3 regions of the Sphingobium sp. RC1 genome follow, and region 3 is predicted to be linked to each of the others. Evidence: riboswitches for the same ligand, from Rfam matches in the RefSeq annotation. Region 3 holds a riboswitch; each other region holds the start of a gene.

Region 1 (2,258 bases), on a different contig from region 3:
CCGCGCGCGTGTACATCTTGCGGCTGCTCTCCATCGTCACCGGTTCGAGCGCGGCCTTGTAGCGCATGTCGATCAGTTCGTCGGTAATGATCGATTTGTCGTAAACCATCGATTCCAGCCAGGCGATGATGTTCTCGCGCGTCGGGTCCTCGATGAAATCAACAAGCCGGGTCAGCCCTTCATTGGGAAAGGTGGAGGTGATGTTGAACCCGATCCCGCCGATGGTGATATAGCGCAGCACCCGCTGGGGATGAGATGCCGCGAGATGGCCACCGGCAATCCCGCCATAGCTGTTGCCGAGGATATGCGCGCGATCGATGCCGAGGCCGTCCATCAACGCGACGGCAGCGTCGCGGAAAACCGCCACAGGATCGCCATCCACGGGATCGCTTTTGCCATAGCCGGGTGCGTCGAGGATGATCGTGCGGAAATGCTGGGAAAAGAGCGGCAGATTGCCCCGAAAATTCGCCCAGCCCTTGACGCCGGGGCCGGACCCGTGAAGCAGCAGCAGCGCGGGGCCTGATCCAGCCTCATGATAATGGAGGCGGCCATTGGCGGTTTCGAGAAAACGGCTGGTCGCTTCGAAGCTGAGATCGCTCATCATCTGCTCTCCATGTTGTTATTCAAGGACGGGACTAGCCTTGGGGCAAAGCGGGCGCAAGCAAGCCGTCGCTGCCCACTTCCCTTTCGCGCGCATCGCCCTTATGAAGCGCAGCGGATCGGGCTTGCCCGGTCCATCGATCGCGCCGGTGTCCCGCAAGGGACTTAAATGGGAACGCGGTGCGGGAGGTTTCCCCTCCCTAATCCGTGGCTGTCCCTGCAACTGTGAGCGGCGAGCAAGGCATGGACCGGCCGGACCCTTAAAACAGGGACGGTCAGCCACTGGAGCGATCCGGGAAGGCCCCATGCCAACGCTATGACCCGCAAGCCAGGAGACCTGCCGGAGCAAAGGTCGCTCTTGCCATGACCCAGGGGATGGTCACGGCTCGGTTCTCCGTTTGAGCGACGAATTCGTGCGGCTGCGGCCGTGCAGGCGTGCGGCCTGTCCGCCTGCCTGTGCGTGCCGTCCGTGTGTCGTGGCGCTGATGCGGGGAGTGCAGGAGCAATGCAGGAGCAGGCGCAACGTGCCGACGCTGATCCATGCGCGCACCTTGGCGTGCGCGGCTGGTGTCCGACGGCATGGCGGCCGATGATGGCTGGCGACGGGCTGCTGGTCCGGGTGCGCCCGGCGCTGGGCCGGATGACCCGCGCGCAAGCGGCCGGTTTGTGCGAGGCCTCTCTGGCGCTCGGCAACGGGCATATCGACATCACCAATCGCGCCGCACTGCAAATCAGAGGCGTACGGGAAGCAGACCATAGCGCTTTGATGGAGCGGCTGGTCGCGCTGAACCTGGCCCATGCCTACGCAGAGGGCGACAGGCAGATCCCCGTCCTGATCAACCCCGACTGGCTACCCGGCGACGACAGCGCGTTCATAGCGAACGCCCTGATCGCGCGGCTCGGCGAGTTGCCGGACCTGCCCGCAAAGGTCGGGTTCGCCATCGACGCGGGGCCTGCTCCGGTGCTGAGCGATGTTCCGGCTGACTTTCGGGTCGAAAGAGGGACAGGCGGCGCACTGGTCCTGCGCGCCGACGGGCGGACCCATGGCGTAGTCGTGAGCGTGCAGGAAGCGGCCGAGGGGCTACTGTGCCTTGCCCGATGGTTCGTGGACAGCGGCGGCGTTCAGGCCGGGCGGATGGCGCGGCATTCAGGGGAGCTTCCCGATGCGGCGGCCGAGGCCCCTGCCCCGGCCCGGTCTCGCGCTGCTGCGCTGGCTGCAGCGCCTGGGCCATTCCATGCGGCGCCCTTTGGCCGGATCGAGGCTGCTGCGCTCCTCGCCGCGATGAAGAGTGGCGCGGAGGCTGTGCGGCTTACCCCCTGGCGCGGGCTGGTGCTGGAGGGAAGCAGCGCGCCCTCCGACGATCCGGCCGATCCGCGCCTTTCGGCGGATGCCTGTCCCGGCGCGCCCGCCTGCCCGCAATCGAGCGTCGCCACGCGCGATCTGGCCGCCCGGCTGGCGCCGCATGTTCGCGGACTTCATGTCTCGGGTTGCGCAAAGGGGTGCGCCCGGCCTTCGCAGGCGGCGGTGGTCCTCACCGGTCGGGATGGCCACTTCGACCTTGCCCATAATGCGCGGGCGGGCGCGCCGCCGCTGCAATCGGGCCTGTCGCCCGATCAGATAATCGCCCTCTTCGGAGCCAAATGATGCCGCATATTTA
Region 2 (2,258 bases), on a different contig from region 3:
GCCGTCCCACGACAGGTCCTGCCGCCGCATGGCGCCGATCAGCTTGTCAAAGGCGTTATGGCGGCCCGCGTCCTCATAAGCGAGGCGGATGGTGCCGTCGGGACCGGCCAGCGCAGCGGCGTGGACGGCGCCGGTTCGCCTGTTCAGCGGTTGATGCGCAGACAGATCGTTCAGCGCATGAAAGATCGCTTCGGGCTTGGCATCGCAGCGGGCGGCGATGGCAGGCAGCGGACGCATCGCCTGTTCAAGATTTTCGACGCCACACAGGCCGCAGGAAGAGTCCGAAACCCGATGGCGAATCCGGCCGAGCAGCCCCTCCGCGCGATCGGGCGGCAGCGTGGCGCGGGCTACAAGGCCCTGATCGGTCGCGTGCACATCGACATCAAGCGGCGCGTCGGAAGGGACGACCAGCCGCTCTGCCAGCGCGAATCCCTGCACCAGTTCCGCGATATCCGCCGGGGTCGCCATCAGCACGGCATAGCCGATGCCGTTATATTCGATGGCGACGGGAACCTCCTCCGCCAGTTCGCGCATGACCGGCGATGTGCCGCCATCGGGCGCGATCCGGGTGAAGGAGAAAGACGAGGACATGCGTCCGGTCTAGGCGGAGAGGACAGGCGCGGCAATATGGTGCGGGGAGTCCGGCACGTGTTTGCCGGGCAGCATGGGTCATTTCAATTTCATCGTCTTGCCCGCTTTCCTTTGACGGCCAAGCCATCTATGCACGGCATCGATCGCGCCGGTGCCCGGAAGGGCTTTAAAAGGGAATGCGGTGCGGGCTCCTGCCGAAGGAGCCCAAATCCGCGGCTGTCCCTGCAACTGTAAGCGGAGAGCGAGATGCATAGCGACCTTCCGGTACGACCGGGGGTCAGCCACTGGGCCGGACGCTAAATCATGCGAGGCCTGGGAAGGCCATGTGTCGAGCGATGACCCGCAAGCCAGGAGACCTGCCAGCGTCTGGTCGCTCTTGCTTTGGCCCAGGGGATGGCCGGGGCACGGTATTCCGTCTGAGCGACGCGTGCGGCGGGGCCGCACCGGCATGCGTGCCGGGCGCTATATGGTGTCCGTCCGGCGCATCGTGTCGGCCGCTCAGCGGAGGTCCCGTTCAGGTTCGCTGACGCCGACGGGAGCCATGTCTAAAATGGCGATACAATTTCCGGCGCTTCGCCGCCGTGCCACTGTCATGTTCGCGGTCTTGATCGCCTGCAATATCGGCCTGTGGCTCTTTGCCCTGCTGATCTTTGCGGGCAACACGATGATGCTGGGCACCGCCCTGCTCGCCTGGAGCCTGGGGCTGCGCCACGCGGTCGATGCCGATCATATCGCGGCGATCGACAATGTGACCCGCAAGCTGATGCAGGAAGGCCAGCGGCCGCTGACCGTGGGCCTGTGGTTTGCGATCGGCCATAGCGGCATCGTGCTGATCGCCGCGGTCATGATCGCCGTCGCCGCCAACGCGCTGAGCAGGGTCGAGGCGGCGGGCGAAATCGGCGGCACGATCGCCACGGTCATCTCCGCCACCTTCCTCTTCGCCATCGCCGCGATGAACCTGATCATCCTGCGATCGGTCCTGAAGACATTCAACCATGTTCGCAATGGCGGAACCTATGTCGATGAGGACATGGACATATTGCTGGGCAACCGGGGGCTGTTGGCGCGCCTGTTTCGGCCTCTGTTCCGGCTGGTCACGCGCAGCTGGCACATGGCGCCGCTGGGCTTTCTGTTCGGGCTGGGATTCGACACGGCGACAGAGGTGGCGATCCTCGGCCTGTCGGCGGGTCAGGCGGCGAGCGGTCTTTCGATCGCGACGGTCCTCATCTTCCCCCTGCTCTTTGCAGCGGGGATGGCGCTGATCGACACGGTGGACGGGGCGTTGATGATGGGCGCCTATCAATGGGCGTTCGTGAAGCCGATCCGCAAGCTCTACTACAACATCACCATCACGCTGGTGTCCGCGCTGGTCGCGATCGTCATCGGCGGGATCGAGGCGGCGGCGCTGCTGGGCGATAAGCTGGGCCTGACCGGCGGCGTCTGGTCGGTCGCGGCCGATCTGGGTGAGCATTTCAACAGCCTCGGCTTCTTCATCGTCGGCCTGTTCGCCGCCTGCTGGCTGGCGAGCTGGATCATCTACCGCTGGAAGCGCTTCGACGAGATCGACGTGCTCCTCCCCAATCAAGGACAGACTTTATGAGCAAGGTTCCTGCCACCGTCATCACCGGATTTCTGGGCGCCGGAAAGACGACGCTGATCCGCCACCT
Region 3 (2,258 bases):
ACCGCCTGCTCGCGGCCGATGGACAATTGCCCTGGCGGCTGGTGAATGGTCGCGCGCGCAAGCTGATCGATGGCCAAAGCCATGTCCGCACCAACAGCAGCGAAATCGTGCGCGAACTTGCCCTTACCGGCGTCGGGATCGTCTTGCGCTCGCTCTGGGACGTGGGCGACCTGATCGCAAAAGGCAACCTCGTCCGCGTCCTCGATAGCTGGGAAGGCCCCGTTGACCTCGCCGTTCACGCCGTCCACCCCCGCGCCGCAGGCCGTCCCGCCGCCGTAGACGCCTTCATCGGCTTCTTGCGTGAAACCTTCCGCGATGCATCGTGGAACCGGGGCGGCTGATAGCAAGAAGCACCTTAGCGCCACCCGCTCAACTGCCTGAAAAGCGCAGAAATCCTCTGCCGCAATGATTTGCAAGCCTGCTGTCAAAAAACAGAAGCTTTCCGGAGTTAACCTGCGTAATGGCAGCGGGAAACAGGCCGATGTTATCGTTCGAGCCATAAGAGATTGAGAGAGGATAAGGGCCATGCGCCCCAATGACGCGTCACATTTTTCCGCCTGCGCCGCCCAGGAAGCGCGGCAAGCCAGGGAAGCCCGCCTGCGCGGCGCCGACCAGGCAACCATCGCCCTCCACAACGAACGCGCCGTCCGCTACCAGGCCATGGCGCTGCGCCTCCAACGAGAGCGCGGCGCGACCCTGAACTGATCTTGGCGCGACAAACGGGCGCACGTCATCCCCTCTCCCCTTCAGGGGAGAGGGTGCCGAGCGAAGCGACGGCGGGAGAGGGGACTGCAAGCAACCGAGGCCGCTCCCCTCTCCCCAGCCCTCTCCCCTGAAGGGGAGAGGGAGTGATGTTGCCCCACTCCACCCACTCCACCCGCCCATCACCCCCCTTGCCCACCCCCCCCACCTCCGCTATCGCCCACTCACCCGGGCAACCCCTGGGGAAATGATCGCGCCGGTGCCTCGAAAGAGGCTTAAAAGGGAACATGGTAAAGGAGGCATCCGCCTCCCCAAGCCAAGGCTGTCCCTGCAACTGTAAGCGGCGAGCGCGATGCACATCGCCCCACCTCACAGGCAGGTTGGGGCAAGTCACTGGGCCGGACGCTAAATCCTGCGAGGCCTGGGAAGGCCGTGCATCAAGCGATGACCCGCGAGCCAGGATACCTGCCAGCGTCTGGTCGCTCTTGCCTTGGTCCAGGGGATGGCCGCGGCACGGTAGTTTCCGTCTGAGCGACGAACGAGCGGCAAGAGGCCGCTTCGGTGACGCTGGCGGCCGCCTTGGGGGCGTCCGGCCGTCTGCGTGCGCCGGTCGTCGCCTGACGACAGGTCTCTTGCCGGATGTCGCCAGACGCCCGGAGTGCATGAAGTGAAACTGCCCAATCCTTTCCACCGCGCCGCCTGCGCGCTGACCGCCACGCTCCTACCCCTGCCAGCCTTCGCAGCCGAAACGGCCGATGCGGGCGAAGACGCCAGCACCATCATCGTCTTTGGCCGGGGCGAGGACAAGATCGGCACCGCCCATGCGGCGAGCGAAGGCAGCGTCGGCGGCGCGGACCTTCTCGTCCGCCCGCTGCTGCGCGTTGCAGAACTGCTCGAAGCCGTTCCGGGGCTGGTCGCCGCCCAGCATTCGGGCAGCGGCAAGGCCAATCAATATTTTCTGCGCGGCTTCAATCTCGACCATGGGTCGGACTTCACCACCTATATTGACGGGGTGCAGATGAACTTCCGCACCCATGGCCATGGTCAGGGCTATCTCGACCTCAACGGCCTCATCCCCGAAATCATCGCACGGGAGGATTTTCGCAAAGGTCCCTATCGCGCCGATGGCGGCGACTTCGCGCTTGCGGGCGCCGCCTATATGACCACGATCGACGGCTATGACCGCCCATGGGTCGCGGCGGAGGGCGGCTCCTTCGGCTGGCGCAGGCTGGCGTCGGGCGGCACGGTAAAGGCGGGCGCGGGTAATCTCACCCTCGTCGCCCAGGCAAAGATGTATGACGGGCCGTGGCAGGAACCTGAACATCTGCGTCACTATGCGGGTTTCGCCAAATATACGCTCCCCGCCGGGGCGGGGAAGATCGACGCCACGCTCCACGCCTATCGCGCCACATGGCGCCCGACCGAGCAGATCCCCGAAAGGATCGTCGGCACGCCGCTCTGCCCCGATGTCTTCTGTTCGCCCGATCCGTCCGCGCGCGGTGAAACCACCCGCATTATCGGTAATCTCGCCACCGTTCAGGCGACATGGCGCGCCA

Evidence for each region. A riboswitch is a leader RNA that binds a small molecule or an ion and turns the genes downstream of it on or off. The one in region 3 is predicted to bind cobalamin.
Region 1: another riboswitch for cobalamin. It lies ahead of AC6JBC_RS14380 (ferredoxin-like domain-containing protein); the one in region 3 lies ahead of AC6JBC_RS18005 (TonB-dependent receptor).
Region 2: another riboswitch for cobalamin. It lies ahead of AC6JBC_RS14410 (HoxN/HupN/NixA family nickel/cobalt transporter); the one in region 3 lies ahead of AC6JBC_RS18005 (TonB-dependent receptor).

Annotation. Positions count from the first base shown of each region.
Region 1 covers NZ_AP027308.1:61,302-63,559, reverse strand. The annotation lists gene AC6JBC_RS14385 (alpha/beta fold hydrolase) at 1-604, opposite strand, end outside; cobalamin riboswitch at 731-959, shown strand; gene AC6JBC_RS14380 (ferredoxin-like domain-containing protein) at 1,190-2,245, shown strand; gene AC6JBC_RS14375 (precorrin-8X methylmutase) at 2,245-2,258, shown strand, end outside.
Region 2 covers NZ_AP027308.1:69,843-72,100, reverse strand. The annotation lists gene fdhD (formate dehydrogenase accessory sulfurtransferase FdhD) at 1-591, opposite strand, end outside; cobalamin riboswitch at 724-969, shown strand; gene AC6JBC_RS14410 (HoxN/HupN/NixA family nickel/cobalt transporter) at 1,142-2,191, shown strand; gene cobW (cobalamin biosynthesis protein CobW) at 2,188-2,258, shown strand, end outside.
Region 3 covers NZ_AP027309.1:381,352-383,609, reverse strand. The annotation lists gene AC6JBC_RS18015 (LysR family transcriptional regulator) at 1-341, shown strand, start outside; gene AC6JBC_RS18010 (hypothetical protein) at 526-705, shown strand; cobalamin riboswitch at 943-1,189, shown strand; gene AC6JBC_RS18005 (TonB-dependent receptor) at 1,430-2,258, shown strand, end outside.